2 regions of the Pseudarthrobacter sp. MEB009 genome follow, and region 2 is predicted to be linked to the other one. Evidence: riboswitches for the same ligand, from Rfam matches in the RefSeq annotation. Region 2 holds a riboswitch; the other holds the start of a gene.
What was found. Region 2 has a riboswitch for S-adenosylmethionine ahead of QRN07_RS05440 (DUF1737 domain-containing protein). Riboswitches for the same ligand answer to the same signal wherever they lie in the genome.
Positions count from the first base shown of each region.

Region 1: it holds a riboswitch for S-adenosylmethionine, as region 2 does, so the genes downstream of both, QRN07_RS07800 (aminotransferase class V-fold PLP-dependent enzyme) here and QRN07_RS05440 (DUF1737 domain-containing protein) in region 2, are expected to answer to the same signal.

Region 1 covers NZ_JARVTC010000007.1:415,156-429,168, reverse strand. The annotation lists gene QRN07_RS07850 (multifunctional oxoglutarate decarboxylase/oxoglutarate dehydrogenase thiamine pyrophosphate-binding subunit/dihydrolipoyllysine-residue succinyltransferase subunit) at 1-406, shown strand, start outside; gene QRN07_RS07845 (GDSL-type esterase/lipase family protein) at 549-1,148, shown strand; gene QRN07_RS07840 (DUF4097 family beta strand repeat-containing protein) at 1,236-2,063, shown strand; gene QRN07_RS07835 (PadR family transcriptional regulator) at 2,063-2,689, shown strand; gene QRN07_RS19825 (50S ribosomal protein bL37) at 2,801-2,875, shown strand; gene rsrA (mycothiol system anti-sigma-R factor) at 2,999-3,259, opposite strand; gene QRN07_RS07825 (sigma-70 family RNA polymerase sigma factor) at 3,256-4,017, opposite strand; gene QRN07_RS07820 (DoxX family protein) at 4,288-4,836, shown strand; gene aroA (3-phosphoshikimate 1-carboxyvinyltransferase) at 4,844-6,232, shown strand; gene rsgA (ribosome small subunit-dependent GTPase A) at 6,216-7,331, shown strand; gene hisN (histidinol-phosphatase) at 7,377-8,189, shown strand; SAM riboswitch class IV at 8,351-8,465, shown strand; gene QRN07_RS07800 (aminotransferase class V-fold PLP-dependent enzyme) at 8,501-9,922, shown strand; gene QRN07_RS07795 (class I SAM-dependent methyltransferase) at 9,992-10,750, shown strand; gene QRN07_RS07790 (metal-dependent transcriptional regulator) at 10,799-11,512, shown strand; gene QRN07_RS07785 (fluoride efflux transporter FluC) at 11,561-11,980, shown strand; gene QRN07_RS07780 (fluoride efflux transporter FluC) at 11,977-12,369, shown strand; gene QRN07_RS07775 (hypothetical protein) at 12,433-12,801, shown strand; gene QRN07_RS07770 (hypothetical protein) at 12,885-13,019, shown strand; RNA gene ssrA (transfer-messenger RNA) at 13,094-13,463, opposite strand; gene smpB (SsrA-binding protein SmpB) at 13,537-14,010, opposite strand.
Region 2 covers NZ_JARVTC010000006.1:129,023-143,035, reverse strand. The annotation lists gene QRN07_RS05465 (glutamate--cysteine ligase 2) at 1-559, shown strand, start outside; gene QRN07_RS05460 (LysE/ArgO family amino acid transporter) at 568-1,191, opposite strand; gene QRN07_RS05455 (LysR family transcriptional regulator ArgP) at 1,261-2,187, shown strand; gene QRN07_RS05450 (O-succinylhomoserine sulfhydrylase) at 2,174-3,382, opposite strand; gene QRN07_RS05445 (rhodanese-like domain-containing protein) at 3,383-3,793, opposite strand; gene QRN07_RS05440 (DUF1737 domain-containing protein) at 3,790-4,047, opposite strand; SAM riboswitch class IV at 4,061-4,175, opposite strand; gene opgC (OpgC domain-containing protein) at 4,423-6,810, shown strand; gene QRN07_RS05430 (GNAT family N-acetyltransferase) at 6,797-7,393, opposite strand; gene QRN07_RS05425 (hypothetical protein) at 7,415-7,669, opposite strand; gene QRN07_RS05420 (TetR/AcrR family transcriptional regulator C-terminal domain-containing protein) at 7,897-8,610, shown strand; gene QRN07_RS05415 (aminodeoxychorismate lyase) at 8,623-9,552, opposite strand; gene cls (cardiolipin synthase) at 9,649-11,121, shown strand; gene QRN07_RS05405 (chorismate-binding protein) at 11,137-13,179, opposite strand; gene ykgO (type B 50S ribosomal protein L36) at 13,196-13,318, opposite strand; gene QRN07_RS05395 (GTP-binding protein) at 13,374-14,013, opposite strand, start outside.

The sequences.
Region 1 (14,013 bases), on a different contig from region 2:
CGGCACCTTCCTGCCCGTGATCCCGGACCATGAGCAGCTGCCGGCGGACGCCGTCGAACGCGTCCTGCTGGTATCCGGCCGCCTGTACTACGATCTCCTGTCCACCCGGCAGAAGACCGGCGACAAGACCACCGCAATCGTCCGCGTGGAGCAGCTGTACCCGCTGCCGCACGAGGAGATCGCCACGGAACTTGCCAAGTACCCGAACGCCGAAGCCGTATGGGCCCAGGATGAGCCGGCCAACCAGGGACCGTGGCCGTTCATTGGCCTGAACCTGCCCGACGCACTGGACCGCAAGGTCCGGCTTGTGTCACGGCCGGCATCTGCCTCCACGGCAGCCGGTTCCATGAAACGCCACGCTGCGGAGCAGGATCTGCTGCTTAAGCAGGCTTTTTCACAGAAATAACCGCTAAGGCTGCCCGGCCGGACGTCGAAATACCGACTCCGGCCGGGCAGTTCTGTTTAATGGATGGACAGCGCCGCTTCGATCCACCGCATCAGTGGCTGCGACGGGGACAGCGGGCCGGCACCGAAGTAAAGAGGAACGTGTGGAAGACAGGAAGCTGCGTATCGCAGCCGTAGGAGACGAACTGCTGGCAGGGTTGGGTGACCCGCGGGCACTTGGCTGGCTGGGCCGCGTCCTGGCACGGACTCCCCAGGACGGGATTCTGCTGGAGAGCTACTCACTTCCCTGCCCCCAGGAGGGGACGGAAGCGCTGGCAGCCCGCTGGCTCGACGAGGCCGGCCGGCGTTTCAGCCCGCAGGCCGAGAACCGCCTGGTCATCGGACTGTCCGGGCGGGATATTGAGTTCGGCCTGTCCACCGCGCGCAGCCGGCTGAACCTTGCCAACATCCTGGACTCTGCCTCGCAGAACCGGGTCGAGGTGTTTGTGGTGGGACCGCCACCCACCCTTGACCCGGTCCATAACCGGCGGCTGGATGAGCTGAACACCGCCTTCGCCGATGTTTCCACCCGGCGCAAGCACCTTTATGTCGATACATTTTCACCCCTGCTGAACCACGAGCAGTGGCGCCAGGACCTCGCCGCCAACGGGGGAACCCCCGGCCAGGCCGGTTATGGCCTGATGGCCTGGCTGGTACTGCACCGCGGCTGGTTCCAGTGGCTCAAGCTGGACGCCCCCGAGTAACCACCGCCGGTCGCGATATATCTTGACGGTCCGGTTACCGGCCGGTACGTTGAAGCCAGTACACGATATATCGCCTCTGGAGGATCAATGACCGATCAGAACTGGACCGTAACAAGCCCGCAGGCCATCGATATCGATGGTGTGTCCGCCCTGAAGCTGGGCATGATCCAGGGCAGGTTCGAGGTGCGGGTCGGGGACCAGCCGGGGGTGTTGGTTGACATCAGTGACGTCCACGGGGATCCCGTGGACGTCACTGTATCCGGTGGTCGGCTGGAAATCAGGCACCAGCTGCACGGGCCACAGGGGTGGTTCAAGAACCTGATGGAAACGGTGAACCACACCAGCGCCAACTCCGCCACCATCCACCTCACCGTTCCGGCCGGAACAGAGGTGGAAGTGGGGACTGTCCGCGGTGACGGGCTGGTCAGCGGTGTCACCGGACCCACCCGGCTAAATACCGTGTCGGGTTCGGTGGCAGCGGAAAACACCGCCGGGGAGCTGCACGTCAACACCGTCAGCGGGACCGTCACCGTGAGCGGGCACCACGGCATCCTCACTGCCAGGAGCGTCTCCGGGGAGGTTCACGCCGCCGGGGATTTCACCAACGTCCGGGCCACCACGGTCAGCGGCGACCTCACGTTCGAACTCCTCGGCAACACCCATGATTTCGGCTCCAACTCGGTGTCCGGAAACTTGACAGTGCTGTTACCCCATGACGTGGGCGCCGACATCGTAGCCAAAACAGCCAGCGGTACGGTTGTGATTGATGACCAGCACTACGCACAGGTCAGCGGCACCGTGGAGACCATTTCGGGCCCGGACCGGCAGCTGATGCTGGTCCGCACCAACTCGATGTCCGGCCGGACGTCCATCCTCCACCGTGCTGCTCCGGAGGGCGGCGGAACCGGGCTCTGATGCCGCCGGTTTTTGCCCACGGTGCCCTGCGCCTGTACCTGCTGGCCCTCCTCGAGGCGGGACCCAAGCACGGCTATGACCTGATGCTGGCCCTACGGGACCGGTTCGGCGGAACATATTCGCCCAGCGCGGGAACCATCTATCCCCGCCTGGGGAAACTGCAGGAGGAGGGCCTGGTGGCCACCGAGGCAGTGGGTCGCCGCACCAACTACCGGATCACGGACGCCGGGATGGCGGAACTGAACAGGCGCCGTGAGGAGCTGGCGGGCGTGGAGACGGGCATCGCCGCGTCCGTCCGGCGGCTGGCCGGCACCCAGGGCAGTGACGTCCGGGGCAACATGCTGGGGATCAGCGCGGATCTTGCTGCGGCGGCAACAGCGGCCCTCGCAGGCCGCCCCGGCAGGGACAACGCTGCCGCCGGCCCGGATGCCCAGAGCGAGGCGATCCTCCTGGGAGCCGGTGGGCTGCTGCAGGCCTTCCAGGAGGGTGTCCTTGCTGATCTCCGCCGCCAGGCGGCCGCTGCGCCGCTGGACCCGGCAACCCTCGACGCCTTGGCCGCCGGATTGCGGCAGGCCCGTGCCGCAGTCCCCCCGCAGCCTGGCGCCGCAACGCCGGCCAAGCCCTGAACCCGCTGCGGACTCGCAGGTCACGCGCCGGTCACCGGTTCGCGGGCCATCGGATCATGTGGGAGACTTGAGGGCAGCTCTTTTGAGTACCAACATGTAAGGAGGCCAGCTATGAGCAAGCGTGCACGCAAGCGTCGTGACCGTAAGCGTGGCGGCGCGAACCACGGTAAGCGCCCCAACACCTAGGCACACGCCAGGTATCACGGTTCAAGCGAAGGACCCCGGAAGCCACTCGGCTGCCGGGGTCCTTTGCTGTGGCGTGCGATATGGCCGCGCCACCGGGGGCAGACCCCCTGATGTCAGGTTTGGCTACGCGTCCACGGGCCGGATCGAATGGATCCGGTCCAGGATGGCGTTCTTCAGGTTCTCCGGGGCGGCCTCGGTGCACGAGCGCTTAACCATGTTGCGGATGACGCATTCAAGGTCGTACTGCTCTGTGCATTCCGGGCAGTCATCAAGGTGGTTCTTGATCTCCGAAATGTCCTCACGGGTCAGTGCCCCGTCAAGGTACTCATAGATCCGCTGCATCCGCGTATCGTCGCAATCGCCCAATCCCTGGCAGTCGCTCATTTCCCGCTCTCCTGTTTGCTTTCCGCCGCGTCCCTGGAGGCCACGGCTGTTTTGAATCCGCGCTCGGCAGCGTATCCGCCCAGCATGTCCCGCAACATTTTCCGGCCGCGGTGGAGCCGGGACATCACGGTGCCGATGGGCGTGTTCATGATGTCTGAAATTTCCTTGTACGCGAACCCTTCGACATCCGCGAAGTAGACCGCAAGGCGGAATTCCTCGGGAATCTCCTGGAGCGCGCGTTTAACGTCCGAATCCGGCAGGTGGTCCAGCGCTTCCGCCTCGGCGGAGCGGAGCCCGCTGGAGGTGTGCGACTCCGCGCGCGCCAGCTGCCAGTCCTCGATGGTGTCCGAATTGGACTGCAGGGGTTCGCGCTGCCGCTTGCGGTAGAGGTTGATGTAGGTGTTCGTCAGGATCCGGTACAGCCAGGCCTTGAGGTTGGTGCCGGGCCGGTACTGATGGAACGCGGAGAAGGCTTTGGTGTACGCCTCCTGCACCAGGTCCTCGGCATCCGACGGGTTCCGGGCCATCCGCATGGCCGCGGAATACAGCTGGTCGACATACTGCATCGCGTCGCGCTCAAACCGGGCGCGGCGCTGGTCGGTGGTCTCCGTGGACACGTCCACGTCCCCGCCGGCCTGCTCGGCTGAAGCGCCGGGCGCCTGTGCGGGCACGGACTCAGGCTGCGCTGCGGCGCCGGCCTTTACTTCGCCTTGCGAAGCCTCATACATGGCCGAAACGGCCGGATCCAGGGTGTTCATTGCGTTCAAGTCTACTGTCAGGCGTTGCGCCCGCGGCGATCCGAACCCCGGAGCCTCCGACGCCAGTGCGCCAAGGGCCACCGGGCCCGCCTTTCCAATTCCATCCAACACCCGCGCCAAGGCCCAACTCCGCTCTGCGTCCGGCGGTCCGGCCTTTCCGGACCCGCTCTCAACAACCCCCGGCCGCGGGCAAATATTCCCCAAAAGTGCAAGACTGGATCTGCACCTTGCGCCGCTGACGGAGCGGTCCGTCCACCCAGGAGGAAATCCATGTCCTTTTTCCGCACGCTCGCACGGCCCATGTTGGCTTCCAGTTTTGTTGTTGCTGGAGTGGACAAGCTTAAGAACGCCGACGATACCGCCCAGCAGCTCTCACCGCTGCTCCGCAAGGCCGCCGCGTCGCTGCCCTTCAAGGCGGATGAGCGCACCCTGGCCCGCGTGATCGGCGGAACGCAGGTGGGTGCCGGTGTGCTGTTCGGACTGGGTAAGTTCTCGCGCGTCTCGGCCACCCTGCTGACGGTCATTTCCCTGCTCAACACGTTTGTGGAGTGGCGCAGCGCTGACATCAGCAGCAAGGAAGGCCGGCAGGACCGCCGCAACCAGCTGTTGAAAAACCTTTCCCTGAGCGGCGGGGCGCTGCTGGCATCCGTGGACACCGCAGGCAAGCCGGGCCTGGCCTGGCGCGCCGAACACCTGGCAGCCGACGCACGCAAGGGCGCATCGCACCTCGCCACCGACGCACGCAGGAGCACCAACCGGAAGCTGCGCACCGCTGACAAAGCAGTCCGCCGCGCCGTGGACCACGCAACGGGAGCCTAAACCGACAATGACCGCCGCTGCCACCACCCTGGACTCCGCCGGGACACCCGTTCCGCTTTGGCCCGCCCCCTTCGCCACGCATCCTGTCGATGCCACCGTCACGGTCCCCGGCTCCAAGTCCCTGACCAACAGGTACCTGGTCCTGGCGGCCCTGGCCGACGGGCCGTCGCGGCTCCGGGCGCCCCTGCACTCCAGGGATTCGGCGCTGATGATCGGGGCCCTGCGTAGCCTGGGAGCCACCATCACGGAGGTCCCGGGTGAGGGCAGCTTCGGCCCCGACCTTGAGGTCGTCCCGCTGCGGCAGGACGCGCCGCCTGCCCCGGCAACCATCGACTGCGGCCTCGCCGGAACCGTGATGCGGTTTGTTCCGCCCCTCGCGGCATTGCGGCAGGGGACCAGCGTTTTCGACGGCGATCCGCACGCCCGGCAGCGTCCCATGGGCACCATCATCGAGGCGCTGAAGGCGCTCGGTGTTGTGGTCACGGCGGACGACGGCGGCACCCCCTCTTCGCTGCCCTTCGCCGTTGAGGGCACGGGCGAAGTCCGCGGCGGCCACCTGGTGATCGACGCCAGCGCCTCATCGCAGTTCGTCTCCGCCCTGCTCCTGGTGGGGGCCCGGTTCACCGAAGGCCTCCACCTGGAACACGTGGGCAAGCCGGTACCCAGCCTTGACCACATCTCCATGACCGTGGCTGTCCTGCGTGAGGCAGGAGTCTCGGTGGACGATTCCGTGCCCAACCACTGGGTGGTGGCGCCGGGTCCCATCCGGGCCTTCGACCAGCGGATCGAGCAGGACCTGTCCAACGCCGGGCCCTTCCTGGCCGCAGCCCTGGCATCCGGGGGAACGGTCCGGATTCCCGGCTGGCCCGCCAGCACGCAGCAGGTGGGTGATCTCTGGCGCAGCATCCTGGCCGACATGGGCGCCAGCGTCTCGCTGACGGACGGGGTCCTCACCGTCACCGCAGGCTCCGGCATCAAGGGCGGAAACTTCGCCGACACCAGCGAACTGGCCCCCACTGTTGCCGCCCTGTGCGCCTTGGCAGACACCCCGTCCAGGCTCACCGGCATCGGGCACCTGCGCGGCCACGAAACTGACCGGCTCGCGGCGCTCGTGGCGGAAATCAACCGCCTGGGCGGCGACGCCGAGGAAACCAGCGACGGCCTGGTGATCCGCCCCGCTGCGCTGCACGCCGGCGTCGTCCATTCCTATGCTGACCACCGGATGGCCACCGCAGGTGCCATCCTGGGCCTGGCCGTCGCCGGCGTCGAGGTGGAGGACATCGCCACCACCGCCAAAACCATGCCCGACTTCCCGGACCTGTGGACCGCGATGCTGGCGCAGGGCTCTCCTGCCGGAACCGGCACGGAAGGTACAGGCGTTGGCGCGCAGCACTGACTCTTGGGACGAATCGGATGTCCGCATCCGGCCCAGCAAAAAAGGTTCCAGGCCCCGCACCAAGGACCGGCCCAGCCACGACGACGCCGTCACTGGCCGGATCATCACCGTTGACCGCGGCCGCTACACGGCGGTGGTGGGTGAGGACACCGCTACGGAACGGGTGGTGATCGCCGCCCGCGCCCGGGAACTGCGCCGCAACCCCGTGGTGGCCGGCGACTTTGTCTCGCTGGTGGGCGACGTTTCCGGCGAACCGGACACGCTGGCGCGCCTGGTGAAAATCCAGGACCGGCGCACGCTGCTGCGCCGCAGCGCGGACGACACAGATCCCGTGGAACGGGCTGTGGTGGCCAACGCCGACCAACTGGTGATCGTGGTGGCAGCAGCCAACCCGGAACCGCGCACCGGTTTCATCGACCGTGCCCTGGCGGCGGCTTACGACGCCGGGATCGAACCGATCCTGCTGATCACCAAGGCAGACGTCAAGGATCCCGCTGAGCTGCTGTCCAATTACGCGCACCTGGACTTCCCGGTCATCATCAGCCGCACCGCGGACAATAAGGCATCGGGCATCGATGCCAGGTCGGACGATGGCCTGTCCGCCCGGCTGGACAGCGAGGCCGTAGCGGAGCTGCGGACCTTCCTGCACGGGAACGTCACTGTGATGCTGGGGCACTCCGGCGTGGGCAAATCCACCATGGTCAACGCGCTGACCGGAGCCGAGCGGGCCACCGGCGGCGTCAACGCCGTCACCGGCCGCGGCCGGCACACATCCTCCTCCGCCCTGGCCCTGCGGCTGGCAGATGCGCCGGCCGGCAGTTGGATCATCGACACCCCTGGCATCCGGTCCTTTGGCCTGGCACTGGTGGACCCGGACCGCATCCTGCGTTCCTTCCCGGACCTCTCCCCCGGCACCGATGCCTGCGAACGCGGCTGCAAGCACACGGCAGCGGCCGTGAACTGCGGGCTGGACGCCTGGGTGGCCGCCGGCCAGGCAGGTCCCACCGGCGCTGCCCGGCTCTCTTCCCTGCGGCGGCTCCTCGGGGCGGATCCGCGCCTGGAAGCCCAGGAGACCAAGGAACTCGGCAGCGTCAACTGACGTGGGCCTCCCAGCACAACCGCCGCCAGACGGTAGTTTGGAACCATGATCCAATCCGCTTCCAGCTACAACGATGACCTGCGCCTGGCCCACGTCCTGGCCGATTCCGTGGACGACCAGACCATGAGCCGTTTCAAGGCCCTGGACCTCCATGTGGAGACCAAGCCGGACCTGACTCCTGTCACCGACGCGGACAAGGCAGCCGAGGAATCCATCCGCGGCCAGCTTTCCCGGTCCCGCCCCCGCGACGCCGTCCTGGGTGAGGAGTTCGGCAGCAGCGGCCACGGCTCACGCCGCTGGATCATCGACCCCATTGACGGGACCAAGAATTTCGTCCGGGGCGTCCCGGTATGGGCAACCCTGATCGCGCTCGTTGACGAGGGCGAACCGGTGGTGGGTGTGGTCAGCGCACCTGCGCTGGGCAAACGCTGGTGGGCGGCGAAAGACATGGGCGCCTACATGGGCCGTTCGCTCGCTTCGGCCACCAGGCTGCGCGTCTCCAACGTCGCCACCCTTTCCGATGCGTCATTGTCCTACTCCAGCCTCACCGGGTGGAAGGAACGCGGCAACTTCGACGAGTTCCTGGGGCTCACCGAGGACGTATGGCGGACCCGCGCCTACGGCGACTTCTGGTCCTACTGCATGGTCGCCGAGGGGTCGGTGGACATTGCCTGCGAACCCGAACTGAATCTCTACGACATGGCCGCCCTGGTCCCCATCGTGGTGGAAGCCGGCGGCCGGTTTACCTCCCTGGAGGGCCAGGACGGCCCGTTCGGCGGAAACGCCCTGGCCACAAACTCCATCCTGCATTCCGAGGTGCTGCGGCGCCTGAACCCGGGGCTGGACGACCTCCTCTAGGACTGCCTGGACCGAAGAATATACGGCGGACGCCTCCGGATGGGGGCGTCCGCCGTCGTGTTCTTCGACAAAAGCCCCGGCGTACGGGCGCGGCGTAACAAATCCCTTAACATTCGGGCTGGCTTCAAACCACCCCGCACCATGTCCTACGCTCTTAAGCAGGTCACGAGTGCCAGCGCTAAACCCCGGTTTGCTGGCCGGCAACCCTCCATTCGCGGTGGGGTGCCCCGGGTGACGACCAGGCCGGTCCGGACATGGATACGGCAAGCGCGGATTCCCTGCAGGGAGTCCTGTCAACGTGAGGATTCCCCATGACAACTGCCACTGTCTCCCCCGCAGCTTCGCTGGCGCCCGCCGCACCTTCGGTTTTGGCCGGCCACTCCATCGCCGCCAGGCCCCTCGCCGCCGTAACCGGCGCCGAGATCCAGGCGCCGCTGATCGCCGGTGGCCATGTCCGCTACGCGAACCTGGACTATGGCGCCTCCGCGCCGGCGCTGTCCCTGGTCTCCGCCTACCTGAACGAGATCCTGCCCTACTACGCCAGCGTGCACCGTGGCGCCGGCTACGCCTCGCAGATCAGCACCTCCGTGTACGAGAACGCGCGGAACATCGTGCGGGACTTTGTGGGCGGCCGCCCGGACGACTCGGTGATCTTCACGCGCAACACCACCGACTCGCTGAACCTCCTGGCAGGGTGCCTGCCCAGCACGGACGGCCGGCCCACCGGCGACGTCCTGTACCTGGACATCGAGCACCACGCCAACCTGCTGCCGTGGCAGGGTGTACCGCACCGCAGCATCGTGGCCGCCGACACCCTGGCCGGCACCATCGACGCTGTCCGCGGCGAACTGGAGCAGGGCGGGGTCAGCCTCCTGGCGGTTACCGGCGCCTCCAACGTCACCGGCGAAATCCTGCCCATCCGCGCCCTCGCCGCGCTGGCCCACCAGTACGGCGCCCGGATTGTGGTGGACGCCGCGCAGCTGGCACCCCACCGGCGGGTAGACATCACCGCCGACGGCGTTGACTACCTCGCGTTCTCCGGCCACAAGCTCTACGCCCCGTTCGGTTCCGGCGTCCTGGTGGGCCGCCCGGACTGGCTCGACGCCGGAAAACCGCACCTCGCCGGCGGCGGTGCAGTCAAGGAAGCACGGCTCGACGGCGTCAGCTGGGCCACGGGCCCGGCCCGGCACGAGGGCGGCTCGCCCAACGTCCTCGGCGCCGCCACCCTGGCACGTGCCACGCAGGTCATCGCCGCCCTGGACCCGCAGGAATGGCACGCCCACGAACAGTCCATCCGGTCCTACCTGGTGGCGGGGCTGCAGCAGATCGAGGGCGTGAGTGTCCACCAGATCTTCAAGGACACCAACGCTGAGACGGACACCATCGGTGTGGTTAACTTTTCCGTGGCCGGCTACGACGCCGGTCTGGTGGCGGCCTACCTGTCCGCAGAGCACGGCGTGGGCCTCCGGGACGGGCGTTTCTGCGCCCACCCCCTGCTCAAGCGGCTGGGCCTTCCGTCCGGTTCGCTGCGGGCCAGCTTTGGTGTGGGCTCCCGCCTTGAGGACGCCCAACGTCTCCTTGCCGGCGTCTCTGCCCTCCGGACCCAGGGCCTTGGCTGGGATTACGTGGTGGACGCAGGCCGCTGGGTGCCCGCCAACGATTCCCGGACCTACCCGCACTGGGCCCCCAACACGCCGGGCACCGCCGGCGCGGCCCCCTGCCTGGACGACTGAACCGGCGGGCCGCCCCGGCGGGGTCCATGCGGTAAATTCAGGAGAGACATCTACTGAAGGAGGCCGCGCGTGGTCCGGGGTGGCCCCAAGCTGGAACACAACCGGCGCCAGGAGCTGGGCCAAAGCTTCCAGGACGGCGGCGAGCATTACCAGCAGGTCCGGCCGGGCTACCCGGCGGCAGCCGCGGACTGGCTGGTGCCCGCACCGGCCGGTGAGGTTTTGGACGTCGGCGCCGGCACCGGAAAATTCACCGCACTGCTCCTGGCCAAAGGACTGGCCGTCACCGCAGTGGACCCGTCCGCGGACATGCTGGAACAGCTGGCTGAGCACTATCCACGTGCCACGGCTGTCCTGGGCACCGCAGAGGCCACCGGCCTGCCGGCGGCGGCGTTCGACGTCGTCACCGTGGCCCAGGCCTGGCACTGGTGCGACGCAGCTGCGGCCAGCACGGAGCTCGCCCGGGTCCTTCGCCCGGGCGGCACGCTGGGGCTGGTCTGGAACCAGCTGGACACCTCCGTTCCCTGGGTCCACCGGCTGTCCCGGATCATGCACGCGGGCGACGTCTACAAGCCTGGCCACCGGCCCGCCGTCGGGCCTGAATTCCAAGGCCTTGAGGGGTACGTGACCCGGTGGCAGGACCCTGTAACCACCACGGGCCTGATGGAGCTCACCAAAACGCGCAGCTACTATCTCAGGGCCTCCGAACCCACCCGCGCCAAGGTGCTGGCCAACCTGGACTGGTACCTGCATGAGCATCTTGGCCACCGGGACGGCGAAATCATCGACCTGCCCTACCTGACCCTGGCATGGCGGGCCACGGCGGCGTGAATCTCGTTGCCGGCCAGCGGCGGTGCAGTACCCGGTAAGCTTGATGCTGTGAAGACCAGCGCGCCCTCCTCCTCGATCGAGGACTACGTCAAGGTCATCTACTCGTTTACCGAGTGGCAGGACAAACCCATCACCTCCTCGCAGCTGGCCCAGCGCCTGGGTGTGGCCAACTCCTCCGTCTCGGAGATGGTCCGCAAGCTCAAGGACCAGGGCCTCGTTGACCACAAGCCCTACAGCGCCATTACCTTGACGGGCCCGGGCCTGCGCCTGGCCCTTGCCATGGTCCGCCGCCACCGGCTGATTGAGACGTACCTGGTCCAGCAGCTGAACTACAGCTGGGACGAGGTCCACGACGAAGCCGAACTGCTGGAGCACGCCGTCTCGGACACTTTCATCGAACGCGTCGCCGCCCAACTGGGCGATCCCCGCCGCGATCCGCACGGCGACCCCATTCCCACGGCGTCCGGTGAGGTGCTGATGCCTGCCGCCCACCTGCTTTCCGGGCTGGATGAGGGCCACACCGGCAGAATCACCCGGATCAGTGACGATAACCCTGAATTGTTGCGGTACCTGGCCGCCGAGCGGATCGACCTGGACGCCGAAGTGGAGGTGGTGGGCCGCCGGCCGTTCGGCGGTGCCCTGGTGGTCCGGATCGGTGGCGTTGGGAACAGCCGTGAGTTTGACCTCGCTGACGAAATCACCTCGGCGCTCTGGGTGCACAGCGAGCAAACGCACCAAGGTTGCCTCCTGGTGGGCAGCTGACGTGACGCACGGACCGCGCCAGGGGCTGTTGCGCGGCACCGCCCCCGCATGAGCCGCCCCGGTATGCCTGCGGCGCCGGCATGGCTGGCGGTGGCTGTGGGCGGATTGGTGGGCAGCGAGCTGCGGTACGGCCTCGGCCTCGCCTTCCCTGATGTTCCGGGCGGTGTCCCCTGGGCCACGCTCGGAATCAACGTGTGCGGCAGCTTCCTCCTGGCTGCCTTGACCACTTTCTGGCTGAACCGCCCGCATACTCCCTTCTGGCTGCGGGCAGGGCTGGGACCGGGCCTGCTGGGCTCTTTCACCACCTTCTCCGCAGTAATTTTCGCCGTGGACCGGCTGGCGCAGTCCGGCGCGCATGTGGTGTGGGCGGCGTACCTGGCCCTTTCCCTGGTGCTGGGGCTGGCCGCCGCAGGTGCAGGCTGGCAGCTCGGCAAAGTGGCGTCCCGGACCCGGAACGAGCAGCCATGACCGCCGCGCTGTTGGTGGGCTTGTTCGGGGTAGCCGGGGCCCTCCTCCGGTTCGCGGCAGACAGCTGGTTCGCCCAGCAGGCGGCCCGCCAGGCGGAAGCGGGCAATGGCGCGCGGCACTGGCCCTGGGCAACCCTGCTGGTCAACGTGGTGGGCTGTTTTGTGATCGGAGCCGCCGCGGGGGTGACCGGCGGACTGGGACTGGCCGGTGAGTGGCAGACCGCCCTGGCCACCGGCCTGGCCGGCGGCCTGACCACGTTCAGCTCGTGGACCACCGCTACGGTGCGCCTGATCAGCGAAGCCCGTTACGGGGCTGCCGCGGTGAACGTGACGGCCAACCTGGCCCTGGGCGTTGCGGCTGCCGCTGCCGGCATGGCCGTTACCGGCTAGCCGGACGCCCGGCAATCCCACCAGACCGGACTGATTTGGTGGGCTCCCGTAAAGTTGTACCTGATGATCAGCAGACGTGACGCGGCAATTGCCCTCGAAATACCCCTGGAAATGGCACAGCGCCATGGCCTGCCCAAATGGATGAGCGAAGCGGAGCTGGGAGCGATCCTGGACGCCCCTCCCCCGTGGCTGGTGCAGTCCCGCGCAAACCGCACCGGCAAGCGTCCGGTCTGGGTGCACCTGGAGTGCACCGTCTGCGGCTATGAGGAAGCGGCCCGGCCGAAAAAATGGTGGCCGGACTTCAGTTTTGTGGCCTGCGAACACCACACCAAGCAGGAGGTCCCGGAGCGGCCCGCGGGCTTCGTCAGGACCGAATTCGACGGCGTCGGAACACGCTTTGTTGGTGTGGTGGACGTCCAGGCACCGGCCTGACCCAGGGCATTTCCTTCCGCGACAAACAGGCGTATTTTACGAGGAGGGGCACGTGGTGTCCCGATTCGCCGAGGGAGCCCGCCATGCCTGACAAGTCACCACACCGGCACATGACCAAAAAGCCGGTTAAAACCATTAAACAAAAGCGCGCCGAGAAGAAAACCAGGACTCCCCTGGACGGTGCGCCGGACCCCGTGGCGCACCTTAAGAAGCGCTGAGGGTCAGCCTGGTTAACGCAGTACGGCCCGGACAAGAGTCCGGGCCGTACTGCGTTGCCTCGCGGCACAGCAAAATGTGGAGATGGGGGGAATTGAACCCCCGTCCGATGTCGTGTTGTCAGGGCTTCTCCGGGCGCAGTTTGCGTCGGACTTTCTCGGCCCCGGCCATGCTGCAAACAGCTGGCCGATCCGGGCCCAGTCATCAAAGTGTCCCGTTTACCCCGATGACGGGGGCAAACAGCAGTGGCTATCTAAATGACGCCAGCATCCGGGGCAATAGCAACCTCGGGCTGACGGACTGGTCTTACTGCTTAGGCAGCAAGAGCAAAGTCATCGCGTTTTGAATTGGCGATTATTGTTTTGCAGACAGCGTTTACGAGATAATTCTGCATCCTCGGCCCGCTTCACCTGTCGCGACTAACATCGTCGAAACCGATCATCCCCGTATTTTGTTATCAAACCGGTGGGCAAGCCCACCGGACTACCTATACTAACGCATGATCCGCCGGTTTCATTCCTAGCGGCGGCGGTTGCGCTCCCGCATCTCCCGCTGGGCCTCACGGGTGTCCTGCTGCTCGCGGAGCGTCTGGCGCTTGTCGTACTCGCGCTTGCCGCGGGCCACCCCGATCTCCACTTTGGCCCGGCCGTCCACAAAGTAGAGCTGGAGCGGGACGATTGTGTAGCCGGTTTCCCTGATCTTGTGCGAGATCTTGGTCAGTTCTTCGCGGTGCAGCAGCAGCTTCCGGCGGCGGCGGGCAGCGTGGTTGGTCCAGCTGCCCTGGTTGTACTCCGGGATGTGGATGGCTTCCATCCACAGCTCGTCGTTGTAGAAGGTGCAGAATCCGTCCACCATTGAGGCGTGGCCCTCGCGCAGGGATTTCACTTCTGTCCCCATCAGCGCGATGCCGGCCTCGTAGGTATCCAGCACGTGATAATCATGCCGGGCCTTGCGGTTGGTGGCCACCACTTTACGGCCACTTTCTTTGGGCACGGG
Region 2 (14,013 bases):
GCTGGACAGCGGTGTGATGCTGGATGAAGGCATGCTGTATTTTGATGCCAGGCTGTCCCGGAACCACCCCACGGTTGAGGTGCGGGTGGCGGACGTCTGCCTCCGCGCAGAGGATGCTGCGCTGATTGCGGTGCTGGTGCGGGCCCTGGTGGAAACGGCCAGCAGGGAGTGGCGGGACGGCATTGACCCTGTCCCGGTGCCCACGGTGCTGCTCCGGATGGCGGCCTGGCAGGCCAGCAGCAGCGGGCTGCGCGGGGAACTCCTCGATTTTGGGACCTTCCGCCCTGCTCCCGCCGTCACGGTGGTGCGGTCCCTGGTGGACTACCTGGCACCGGTCCTGCAGGAACAGGGCGAACTGGCCCTGGCCCGGCAGGGTACGGAGGACATCATTGCGCGCGGCACCGGCTCGGCTGAGCAGCGCCGGGTGCAGGAAGCAGCGGCCGACGACGGCGGGCTGGGGGCCGTGGTCATCCATGCCGTGGGCGTCACGATGCACGGCACTTCAGGGCTGGCTGACGTGGCGGGGACGCCGGAACTGCTCCGCGTACGCCAGTCCTGAAGCACCTGTCAGAGACCCGCCGCCAGGCGCAGGCCGAGCGTGAGCATCACCAGGGCGATGAGGCCGTCGAGGAAGCGCCACGACGATGGCCGGGCAAAGAATGGACGCAGGACGCGGGCGCCGAAGCCCAAGGCGCTGAACCAGGCTCCGCTGGCGGCGATCGCCCCCGCACCGAACCACCAGCGCAGGTCCTGCTCCTGCTGGTTGGCCACCGACCCGAGCAGCAGCACCGTGTCCAGGTAGACGTGCGGGTTGAGCCAGGTCAGGGCCAGCACTGTGGACAGGGCGGCACCGGCGCTGAGTGCCTTCCGGGAACCTGACGCCGTCAGCACCCCTGGCCGGATGGCGCGCCGGGCAGCCAGCACGCCGTAGGTGACCAGGAACGCGGCCCCGGCATAACGGGCCACGTCCACCACCACCGGGCTGGTTCGGATCAGGACACCGAGGCCCGCGATGCCCCCGGCAATCAGCAGCGCGTCGGAGACGCTGCAGACGATGACAACGGCGGCCACGTGCTCGCCCCGGATGCCTTGCCGGAGCACAAAGGCATTCTGGCTGCCGATGGCTACAATCAGCGCCAGCCCGGTGCCGAAACCAAGCGTCGCCGCACCAAACCCAACAAGTATGTCCATAAAACCAAAGCTACGGTCGGGCCCGACATTACTCCAGCTAAAGATGTTTAGGACTATTAAGCTGAGCTAATGAAGATGTTCCAGCTCGACCAGTTGAAGACCTTTGCCGCAGTGCTGGATGAGGGGACGCTGGAGGCTGCCGCCCGCACCCTGCACGTCACGCCGTCTGCGGTGTCGCAGCGGCTCAAGGCGATGGAGGACGCAGCCGGCCAGATCCTGCTGCAGCGAACCAACCCGGCCCGCCCCACCACGGCGGGCGAGGCCGTGCTGCGCTACGCCCGCCAGCTCCGGCAACTGGAAGGGGACGCGCAACGCGAACTCGGTGGCGCCGCCGGTAGCCCCAGCACGCCCATCCCGCTGGTGGTGAATGCCGATTCGCTTGCCACCTGGTTCATGGCGGCGCTGGCAAGCCTCCCCCCGGAGCCGGGTGTCACCTTTGAGCTGCGCCGCGAGGACGAGCAGCATTCCACGCAATTCCTCCGGACGGGAGCGGTGATCGCCGCCGTCACAGCGAACCCGGAACCGGTTCAAGGCTGCAGCGTCGAGCCACTCGGGGCGCTGAGATACCGTGCCGTAGCCAGTCCCGGGTACGTCCGGCACTGGTTGCCCGGCGGGCCGGAGCTCGTTGCGGGCAGCACCGCCCCGGTGGTGGACTTCGACCGGAAGGACGACCTTCAGGGTGGGTTCTTCCGCAGGATGACCGGGACGGCCCTCGGTGCCCCGCGGCACTACGTCCCGTCATCGGCAGAGTTTGCCCAGGCCATCCGGCTGGGGATGGGCTGGGGGCTGCTGCCCGAAGCGGAATGCCTGCCCTTGCTTGGCAGCGGCGAGCTGGTGGAACTCGCGCCCGGGCACCCGGTGGACGTGGCCCTCTACTGGCAGCGCTGGAAAATTGACTCGCCGGCGCTGAACCAGCTCACGGCGGCCGTCCGGGCGACGGCTGCCCACGAGCTCCGGCAGCCCGCCCCGGGACCGGGTTCCGTCAGATCTGCTTGAGCGCTTGCTCCAGGTCGCCGATCAGGTCATCGGCGTCCTCGAGCCCCACGGACAGCCGCACCACACCGTCGCCCAGCCCGATCGCTGCGCGGCCTTCCGGCCCCATGGCCCGGTGCGTGGTGGTGGCAGGATGGGTGATGAGGGACTTTGAGTCACCCAGGTTGTTTGAGATATCGATGATGCGCAGGCCGTCCAGCAGGGCAAAGGCGGCGTCCTTGGCCGACCGCCCGGGAGCCGAAGCCAGGTCCAGCGTAAGGACGGTGCCGCCTGCCTTCATCTGCTTCGCGGCAAGCCCGTACTGGGGGTGCGATTTAAGCAGCGGGTATTTCACCCAGCTGACCGCCGGCTGCTGCTCCAGCCACTCGGCCAACCGCAGGGCCGTGGCCGACGAGTGGTTGACCCGCAGTGCCATCGTCTCCAGTCCCTTGTTGAGGACCCAGGCATTAAACGGGGAAAGCGAAGGCCCGGTGTGGCGCATGAGCTGCTTCACGGGACCGTCAATGAACTCCCTGGTGCCCAGGATCGCCCCGCCCAGGACGCGGCCCTGGCCGTCGATGTGCTTGGTGCCGGAGTAGACAATAACGTCGGCGCCGAACTGGCCGCACCGCTGGAGCAGGGGAGTGGCAAATACATTGTCGACGACGACTGTTGCGCCGGCGGCGTGGGCCAGGTCGCTGACGGCGGCGATGTCCACAATCTCCTGCATGGGGTTGGATGGCGACTCGAAAAACACGGCAGTGGTGGGCTGGGACAGGGCTTCGCGCCACTGGTCCAGGTCCGGCCCGTCAACAAACACCGTTTCCACGCCCCACCGCGGCAGGATCTCGTTCAGGATCACAAAGCAGGAACCGAACAGCGACCGGGCGGCAACCACGCGGTCGCCGGCAGCGAGGAGGGCGCCCAGGGCGGTAAAGACCGCTGACATTCCGGAGGCCGTGGCGAAGCACGCTTCGGTGCCCTCCAGCAGCCGCAGCCGCTCCTGGAAAGTGGCTACCGAGGGGTTGCCGTAGCGGGAGTAGACAAAACGCTGGTCCTCGCCGGTGAACGCCCGCTCGGCGGCGGCAGCGGATTCATAGACAAACCCTGAGTTCAGGAACAGCGCCTCGCTGGTCTCCTGGAAGTTGGTGCGGTCCAGGCCACCGCGGACCGCCTGCGTATCGGCGTTCCAACCGGCAGCGTCGTCATTAAAAGCCATTTAGTTGGTTCCCAGGTTGGTAGGCAGGCCGCGGTTCTTCCAGCCGTTGACGGTCCGTTCGCCATACCGGTCAGGCTCGCCCTCGAAGCCCTCCAGCACGTTGTATGAGGTGAAACCGGCCTGCGTCGCAGCGGTGGCAGCCGCGATGGAGCGCTGCCCGGAACGGCACAGGAACAGCAGTTCCGCGGCTGAATCCTCCGGAGCCTGCTGGCTGAGGTCGCTGATGAAGGCGGGGTTCGGGACGCCGCCGGGGAAGGTCCACTGAATAAACAGGGGATCGTTGTCCGTGGCCTTGGTGTCAGGAATGCCGATATGGGCCCATTCAGCTTCGGTCCGGACGTCCACCAGGATGGCGCCCTGCTCCAGCTTGGCCCATGCCTCCTGCGGGGTCAGGTCTCCGGCGTAGCTCATGCGTGCCCCTCGCCGTCGAATTCGAGGCTGTCCACTGCGGTTGCCGCGGCGGCGTCGGCCGTGGCGATGGCGGCCGGCAGGACAACTGCCTGGGCCACAATCACACCTCCGCCGTTGTACGTGGCGGCGGGGCTTCCGTGCAGCACGTAGCCCTCCGCCAGTGCGGCCGAGATCCGCTCGCAGAACTCGCGGTTGTCCGGGCCGCTGATGAGGCGGTAGGACAGTCTCTCTTCAGGGGCAGGTGCGTCGGACACGACGGATCTCCTTCTCTCACGCTTGCAGCTCGAATGGTCGATATGCCGAGTATTCACCTGAGGCACCCCGCCGCGGAAGGGAGGGTTGCCGACCGGCCAGTCAGGGCTTAGTGCCGGTACTCATTACTACCCAAAAACGTAACACTTGCTGCCCGGTGCCGCACGGCCGCCGTCGTCATGTTCCGTAACCGAGCCGCGCCGGGCACGGGGTCCTGGCGCGGCGGCCGGACCGATAAGGTTTGCATGGGGGCGCCGCCCCGACAGCTGGCTTCAGACCGGGGGGTTCCCATCAGCAATCGATCAGCCGCGCGGAGTGGCGGCACTGCCGTGCCCGGCACCCGGATTTTCCGCGCCTGTGCTGCCCTGCTGGCAGCGATGATGATGACAGTGCTGGCCATCGGGCTGCCGGCCGGGGCGGCACACGCTGCTGCGCCGGTTCCGGACGACCGCGGGCCCCTCCTTGGCGCCGTCCTGGAATGGGGCGAAGATACCGCCGCAGGTTTCGCGGACCGGCTGGGTGCACGGCCCGCAGTCCTGGGTCACGACATTGACTTTCCGTACCGGGATGCGGAGCGTAACGACCTCAAGGGCTTCCTGTACCAGGCGTCCGCCCAGGGCGCGCATGCCATGCTCACCGTCCGGCCCACCGTCCCGCTGGACCAGGTGGATTCAGGCTCTGCTGCCGCCTTCGCGGCGGAGGTGCGCACGCTCGCCGGCGGGTTCAAGGGCAAGCTCCTGATCCGGTTCGCCCCCGACATGAATTCCAGCTGGGTGGAGTGGGGCCAGCAACCGGCAGCGTACCGGGAGGCGTTCCGGACGCTCGCCGGCAAATTCCGGGCGTCCGACGGCGGCGCCCTGATGGTGTGGGCCCCTTTCCTTGGCAAGGACTACCCGTTCGAGCGGAGCAGGGCAGCCCCCGGTCCGGGAAGCGACGGGTTCAGCCTGCTGGACAGCAACGGGGACGGCAGTTGGAACGGTGCCGACAGCCCCTACGGGCCGTATTATCCGGGCGATGATTCCGTTGATTGGGTGGGCCTGAGTGCCTACCATGACGACACCTCGGGCGGGGCCGCCGTCAACTCCCTGCCCCGCGCTGGTGAGTTGCGGGAAATGCTGACATCGGCCGGCGGTGAGGACTTCTACGGCACGTATGCAGCCGGCAAGGACAAGCCGTTCCTGCTCCAGACCGCCGCCTTCTACAGCCCGGCGTCGGGAGGTGCCGCAGAGGCCGACATCAAAGTGAACTGGTGGGACCAGGTAGTGGGCACCATGACGTCGGCGGAATTCGCCCGGACCGCCGCCGTTGTGTGGGATGAGCGGACCAGTACCAGGGACACCGGGGTCGCCAGCATTAACTGGCTGCTGACGGGGAAACCGGACATTGCTGCAGCTGCCTCGGAGCGGCTCAAAAAATCCCCTGTGGTGACCGGGCCGGTGACGGAGGTGTCCACGGACGGCAGTTATTCGCATCCCAACACGTTGTCCGGCGTTGCCGCGTGGAGTGTTGGAGCGGCTTTGCTGATCCTCCTTGCCGCGCTGTGGCAGATTCCCGGACGGATCAACAACGCTTCCTCCTGGGCCTATGCCGATCCGTCCAAGCGCGACTCCCGCGTGGATCTGCTGCGCGGCATGGCGATCGTCTTTGTTGTGGTCAACCACCTGGGCATGACATCCCTCTTCCAACTGTTTACCCAGGAAGCGGTGGGATTCGTCTCGGGAGCCGAATTGTTTGTCCTGTTCTCCGGCCTGGTGGTGGGCATGGTCTACGGGCCGCGCGTCAAGGACGACTTCGGCCGCGTGCTGGAGTTGACGTCGCGCCGCGCAGGCAAGCTGTACGTGACGGCACTTGTGGTGCTGATCGGTGTCTTCCTGCTTTCGCTGCTGCCGGTTTTCCGTTCCGAGGTGCTGACCACGTTCGTGGACCAGGGAACGGGTGGAGCCGGCCATGGCGGTGCGGGCCGCACCTACGACCTTTACGCCGGCATGGGCTCCCTGCTGCAGTTCCCCGTACCGCCGGGGATCCTGCCCGCGATCCTGCTGCTGCAGTTCGGGCCGTGGCAGTTCAACGTGATGGGCCTCTACGTGGTGCTGCTGCTCGCCAGCCCCCTGATCCTTGCCGCGCTGGGCCGGGGCAAAGGGCTGTATGTGCTGGGTGCATCGATTGCTGCCTACGCCGCCGGCGCAACCACCCGTTTCCGGCTGCTCCCCTCGCAGTTCGAGGATTCATTCCCCCTGCTGGTGTGGCAGGTGTTGTTTGTGATCGGGCTGGTGGCGGGGTACCACCGGCACCGCATCATTGCCTGGTTCTCGGCCCGGGTTTGGGTGGTGGCTGCCTGTACCGTCCTGGCCGTTGTCTTCGCGTTCCTGTCCTGGGGCAACCCGTACCTGGCCAATGGCTTCGACGTCCGGCTCGCCGTGATCCCGGACGCCACCTACCGCATCATGTACGACCTGTTTTTCGGCCGCACCTACCTGGCACCCGGCAGGTTGCTGAACGTGCTGGTCCTGGTGGTGGCGGCCTACGCGTTCCTGACGGCGTATTGGAAGCCGGTGCAGCGGACACTGGGGTGGTTCCTGATTCCGTTGGGCCAGGCAACCCTGTATGTGTTCATCATGCATGTGGTGCTGATTGCCGTGGTGGCCAACATTCCGGCCCTGCTGCAGGAGAACGTCCTGCTGAATACAGCGGCCTACGCCGTGCTCCTGGGGCTGCTGTGGGTCATGGTCAGGACCAGGTTCCTTTACCGGATCATTCCCACGTAGGCCCGGTCCGCAGGCCGCTGACCGCCTGGGGCAGAATTACCTGATGCAGCAGGTGGTCCTGCCATTTGCCCGCGATCTTGAGGTAGTTGGGAGCCAGCCCGATCTCCTGGAATCCGGTGCGGTCCAGGACGCGACGGGATGCTGCATTGTGGACCAGCGTGGCGGCCTGGACGCGGTGCAGTCCCAGTTCCGCGCCGGCATAACCGAGCGTGTAACGCACACCGGCCGTGGCAATGCCCCGGCCGGTGAGGTCGCGGTCCACCCAGTACCCGAGATTGGCGCTCAGGAACGGCCCCCGGACGATCCCTGTCAGGGTGATGGCGCCGACTATCCGGTCCCCGTGAAGTTCTGAGCCCGGCTGGTCGGTGTCGACCAGGACCCACGGCACCTCGGTTCCCGCGGACAGGTGCGCCCGTTTGGCGTGGATGATGTCCAACTGGTGGGAGGCAGTGAAGAACGGGTCGAGCCGTTCCGGTTCCCAGGGTGCGAGGTGCCCCCGGTTGCGGAGATAGGCAGCTGACATTGCCCCGGCGTCGGTGGCAGCAATCAGCCGGATCCCGACGCCGGGGGCAATCCCAGTCATTGAACCGTCCAGTGGGTGCTCCTAGACCAGGCCCGGGTAGCTGGCCATGATGTAGTCCGTCGCGGCGGGGCCCTTCATGCGCAGGCCGTTCCGGCCAGAGCCCACCCTGGCCTTCATGGCAGTCCAGAAATTGGATTCGGGGCCTGGTGCCTGCTGGTTGATGAAGCACCAGCTGGTGTACAGCCCGTACAGGCGGTCCCGGTCGAGGCTGGTTTCGTTGACTGGGTCGACGTGGGTGGCTTCGTGGAGAAAAAGGTCAAACTGCGAATGTGCCATGATGGCGTCCCTTCGCTCAGTGCGTGGCGCCGCCGTTCGGCTACAGCAGCCATGACCGGCGCCATGCACGGGGCGCCGGAGGGTTGATGCGGGCAACTTCGGTTGTTGCGGCCCTGAGCGGCGCTAATGCTCCATCTACAATGTAGACTTTACCTGTAGACCAGGAATCGGGCAAGCGCCCGGCAATTTGCCGGGAGGCAGCACAGCTCCGGTCCGGAACGGAATCCATGACTTCCCCGAGCGCAACCACCGAAGGCGGCCGGTCCCGCAAGGCAAGGCTGAGCAAAGAGGTGGTGCTCGCCAAGGCCCTTGAACTGGTGGACGCCGACGGCCTCGAATCGCTCACCATGCGGCGCCTGGGACAGGAGCTGGGGCGGGACCCGATGAGCCTTTACCGCTACGCCGAAAACCGGGCCGCACTGCTTGACGGGGTATCGGAACTGGTGCTGAACGAGCTGCCGGTCCATGCCGATGACCCGAACTGGAAAGGCCAGCTGAGGCTGATCGCCCACAGCTTGCGCCTCATTGCGTTGGAGCATCCCAACGTGGTCCCGCTCCTGGTCACGCGGCCTCTGTCCACCCCGCTGGGTCTCCGGCCGTTGGGGACCCTTCGCCCCCTGGAACAGATCCTGGCACTTCTCATTGAGGCCGGGTTCCAGCCACCGGATGCGCTGCACGTGTACCGCGCCTATTACGGCTTCCTGTATGGCCACATCCTCAATGAGCTCCAGGAGTTTGTGGTGGATCCGGAGGAGAATGAGGCCCTCCTGCGGCTGGGCCTGCACCGGCTCCCGGCCAAGGACTTCCCCCGCCTCCGGGCGCTGGCCCCTGCCCTCGCTGACTACGACGGGTACGCCGAACTGGACCAGGGCCTGACCATCCTGCTCTCGGGCCTGGAGTCCCAGCTGTTGAAGCAGGAAGCGGCGCCGACGCCCGTTTAAGGCCCGCCGGTCCTATTCGATGCCGGCAAACAGCAGGTTCAGTTCGTCCGACAGTTCCTTCCGCAGCGCAGGAGTGCCGATTTCCTGGCCATCGATGCGGTTGACCGGGGCGAGCAGGCGCACGCTGGAAATCAACCACACCGCGTCCGCATCCAACAGGTCGCGCGGCTCCAGCGGGCCGTAGCCGAGCTCCCAGCCGGCGGCTTCCGCGGCGATAAAGAGGGCGCCCTGCGAGGTGCCCGGCAGGATGCCGCTGTCCAGTTGAGGTGTGATCAGGCGTTTGACGGTGGTTCCGTCCGCGGACTTTTCCACATGCGCCAACAGCACCGTGGACGTGGGTCCCTCCAGGACGCGACCATCGGAGGAGTGGAAAATAACGTCGTCGGCACCCTGCTTGTGCGCGTGGCGCAGGGCGGCCATGTTGACGGCGTAGGAGAGCGTTTTGGCGCCCAACAGCAGCCAGGGCGCCCTTTCCCCCACTTCACTGTCGTAACCCCTGTCCAGGAGGATCACGTCGATGCCGGTTTCCCGTTGCCGCCGGCCCAGCTCACCTACCGGTGATACCTGGACCCAAGCGGTGGGCGCCACTGCCCCGTCCACACCGCGGGTCACCACCAGCTTGACCGCCAGTTCGTCTGCTGCCGGCGCGGCCGGCGGATGCTGGACGTGATGTTGGCCCAGCCCGGCCGCGATCGCGCGCCGCCACTGGTCCTCGTCCGGCACGTCCAGGTCCAGCGCTTCGGCGGAGCCGGCCAGCCGGTCCAGGTGGGCCTGGATCTTGCGGACCTTGCCATCCACGGCCAGCATGGTCTCGAAGATCCCGTCGCCGCGGGTGGCGCCCTGATCGGTGACCATCAGCTGGGGCTGCGACGCGTCTGCCAGGCGGCCGTCAGGAGCATCAGGGTCGAGAAAAACGAGAACCACGGGCGAAGGAGAGGTCATGGCTCCAGCTTAGTGCGGCGTTGCCCGGATAAGCTGGGCTGACGCCGTGGCCGGAATCCGTCCGCCGGGCGCTCATTCTCCGGGGGTCTGCTCGTGTTGTGGCCGTTTTCGCTTGCCGGTACCGCTCCGGGGTGGGTGGTGACCCTCCTGGCCGTGGCGGACCTTTTGATCAGGGTGCTGGCCATCGGCATCATTCCCGGCAACAGGCGGCCCACCACCGCCATGGCCTGGCTGCTGGGCATCTTCTTTGTGCCGTTCCTCGGCATTGTCCTATTCCTGCTGTTCGGCAATTTCCGGCTCTCCAGCCGCCGCCGCGAACAGCAGCAGCAGGTCAACGACAGGGTCCGGTCCGGGATATCCTCCCTGGCAGCCGCCGAAAGCGAATACCACGGCCCCGAGTGGGTGAAGTCCGCCGGTGAACTGAACCACAGGCTGGGTTCGCTGCCCATGGTGGACGGCAACTCCGTGGAGCTTATCCCCGGCTACCCGGACTCGATCCTGGCCATGACCGAAGCCGTGCGGAAAGCGAGGAAGTTCGTCAACGCCGAGTTCTACATCATGAGTTCGGACCACATCACCAACGACCTCCTCACGGCCCTCGAGGAGGCCGCAGAGCGCGGCGTCGAGGTCAGGGTCCTGTTCGACCACATCGGCACCCTCCGGGTTCCCGGCTACCGCAACCTGCTGAAGCGGCTGAGGGCGGGCAAAATCCAATGGAAGCGGATGCTTCCGTTGCTGCCCATCCACGGCCAGTGGCGCCGGCCGGACCTCCGGAACCACCGCAAGATCATGGTGATCGACGGCGAAATCGCCTTCTCCGGGTCGCAGAACCTGATCGAGCCCTCCTACAACAACGCGCGGCACCGCCGGGCCGGACGCGAGTGGGTGGAGCTGATGGCGTGCCTGCAGGGCCCCATCGTGACCACCCTGAACGTCGTTTTCGCCACGGACTGGCTCAGCGAGACGGACGAGTCGCTGGAGGACCAGCTGCAGTTGCCGGCCAACACCGCACCGGGCAACGTCACGGCACAGGTTGTTCCCAGCGGTCCCGGGTTCATCACCGAGAACAACCTGCGGCTCTTCAACACCCTTATCTACTCGGCCCAGCAGCGGATTTCCATCTGCAGTCCGTACTTTGTTCCCGACGATTCCCTGCTCTATGCCATCACCACCGCAGCGCAGCGGGGCGTGGAGGTGGAACTTTTTGTCTCCGAGAAGGGCGACCAGTTCCTGGTCCATCATGCCCAGCGGTCCTACTATGAGGCGCTGCTGGAGGCAGGAGTGCGCATCTACCTGTACAAGGCGCCTTTTGTCCTGCACGCAAAGCACTTCACGATCGACGACGAAGTGGCGGTGCTGGGCTCCAGCAACATGGACATGAGGTCCTTCTCGCTGAACCTTGAAGTCTCGGTCATGCTGATGGGCGCCGACATCGTCACCAAGATGCGGGCAGTGGAAAACACCTACCGCGGCATTTCCCACGAGCTGAAGCTTGCCGACTGGCTCAACCGGCCGCTGGCCGCCCGCTACGTGGATAACGTGGCCAGGCTGACGGCGACAGTCCAATAGCAGCGGTCCGTCCGCCTAGGGGTCCGGAAAGTGCGCGCCCAGCGTGGACAGGACGCCGTAGGCTTTGGTCCGGATTTCCTGGTACTCGTCCTCAGGATCGGAATCCGACGTGATAGCGCCGCCGATGCCCAGGCCCAGTTCCATGGCGCCGCCGGGGCCGGCGCTGATCACCAGGGTCCGGATGGTCACGGCCAGGTCAGTGGCCCCGTTGAGCGAAAAATAGCCGATGGCGCCGGAGTACAGCCCCCGGGGCCCGGTCTCGAGCCGGTCGAGGATGGCCATGGTACTGATTTTCGGGGCGCCCGTCATGGAACCGGCCGGAAAGCAGGCCGCCACTGCTTCGGCGCGGGAGGAACCGGGCAGCAGCCGGGCGTCGATGGTACTCACCATCTGGTGGACGGTGGCGTAGCTTTCGATGGCGCACAGTCGGCTGACGGTGACGGAACCGGGGACGGCAAAGTGGCTCAGGTCGTTCCGCAAGAGGTCAACAATCATGATGTTTTCCGCCCGGTCCTTGGGCGAGGACGCCAGGTCCGCCTGCAGCGCCCCGTCCTCGGCGGCGTCGGCACCCCGGCGGCGGGTGCCCTTGATCGGTTCGGCGCGCATCCCGCCGTCGGCCGCGATTTTCAGGAAACGCTCGGGCGAGGTGCTGGCCACCGTCAGGCCGCCGAACCGCAGGTAGCTGGCAAACGGTGCCGGGTTGCGGTGCCGCAGGTCCAGGTAGGTGGACCACGGGTCCAGTGTCCCGGCCGGCACCGAGGCTTCCAGCGCCGTGGTCAGGCAGACCTCGTAGGAGTTGCCGTCCGCGATCTGGTCCTTGGCGGCATCGACCTTGCCCCGGTATGCGGCAGCCGAATCGCGGCTCCGGAAGGACGGCGCAGGGCGGCTGCCGGCAGTGGGGCGTCCGACGGCGGTGCTGCCGCCGTCCGCCGCCGGCACGGCAGCCACGGTGGTCCTTGCCGTGTGCAGCCAGTCCCGGGCGTCCGGGGCCTCCAGTGCCAGCAGCCAGACCGTGCCTTCTTCGTGGTCAATGACCACTGCGCGACCGGCAAAAATCAGGGCAGCATCGGGGGTGGCCGCGGACAGGTCTGAACCGCCGGTTTCGCGTTTCAGCTCAAAGCCCAGGCAGCCCAGCCAGCCCAGGGCAAACTGGGCCGGATAGCCGTCCGGTGTCCGTACCGCCCGGCGCCCCCACACGGTGTGCAGCCAGCGGAAAAACGGCCCGGGTACGGTGGCTGCCGCTGAGCCGGTGCTGATCAGGCTGGTGCCGGATTGGTGCGTGACGAATTGGCCGAACGTCCCGCCGTCGTCCGCCATGATGCTGAAGCGGTTGCGTTCCGGAACAGCGGCGGCTGAATTCGAGGAGTCGAGCCAAACAGCGTTGGGTGATTCGGAATACAGGGCGCGGAAAAGGGCGGGCGCGTCCGGCAGGCCCTCAAGCCGTTCCGTGAGCAGCTGCAGGCCCCGCCGCGCCGAAAGTTCGGGGGCCAGCACCGGGGCAAGGGCTGGGAGGTAGGGCAGGAGCTGCAGCACGTGCTCCGGGGCCGACGTGCCTGCGGAATTGTTGACCCGAATGCCCGCCTGGTGCGGCGCATCGTCCGTGGCAAGCCACTCTTCCTCCTGGGCAGCCCACTGGTCCCAGAAGGGTTCATACGTGGCGCCATCGCGGTCCATGGCGCGGGATTTGCGAAGCCCGGGAGGTGCTTCCGCCCAGATGGCGGCGCTCAGGAAGGGCCGGGCAGCGGCAGCTGCCGCACCTACCCCTTCCACAATCACGATTTCCGCCGGAAGCGTTACCTGGGTTCCGCCGTCGTAATGGTTTTCCCAGTCCCAGCTGGTCCACGTTGCTGCCTCGCCGCGGGCCAGGGGAGTGAGCACTGTGGCCACGTACCGTTCGATTCCCGCCGCGAGCCCGTTCCACCCTGGGTATATGTCCTCCAGGTGGAACAGGGAAACCCTGTGGTGGGCCCGCAGCCTGGCCGCCAGTTCCACGGCCAGCGTTGTCTTCCCTGCGCCGGAGCGCCCGTCGATGGCGATGATGACGGGGGCTGGGCTCATGGACTGAAGCGTACCGCTAACCCTGGCGGGCTTTCATCCGGGGGTTCTTTTTATTGATCACAAACGTCCTGCCGCGGCGCCGGACAATCTGGGCGCCCGGGATCTTCTTCAAAGCCCGCAGCGAATTCCGTACTTTCATGGTGTTCTCCTTGTTCCGTTGGGTGGGTGGCGTTGGGGGCGACGCTGCCGGCGCCTTACGTGGCCGGCGTCAGCCCGAATGGGTCCGGCAGGCGGTGCCCTGCTGCCAGTTCCCTGTCGGTGAGCTCGCAGTCCTTCAGGAGCCGCGAGATTTCGGCGGGGTCCAGGTCCTCGCCTGTCGCGGCGATGAACGAGTCCGGCGCTGTGGCCGGGACGCCCGCAGCCGCTCCGGGGCTGTCCGAGGGCCAGGCGCCGGCGTTTTCCAGCCAGACCCGGGGTCCGATGCCCTGGAGGGTGATCCGGCAGCCCGGCGCCGATGCCACGTTGAACTGGCCCCGGAGGACGCAGCAGCCCGCCGCCAGGGTTCCCAGGGCCAGGCGGAACCTGCCCGGATGCAGTTCCCTGTCCAGGCGGTGGACGACAGTGGTGAACGGGGACGCGGCGCCAGGCCGGGCCCGCCCGGCCTGTGCCGGGGCGGTGCCCGGTTCGCACCGGGCCGCGGACGCCCCGTAGTGGAACCGGCCATGCCTTAGGTCCGCGCCGGCCGCCGCGATGTGTGCGTGCGGCGCCAGCGCCTGGACCAGGTGCAGGCCGCGCTCCTGGCCGGCCGGATGTGCGGGCATGATGTCCGGCTGGGCAGGGAGGATGGTGTCGGCAAAGTCCAGTTCCCCCACCATAAACTCGCCGGGTGTGCGT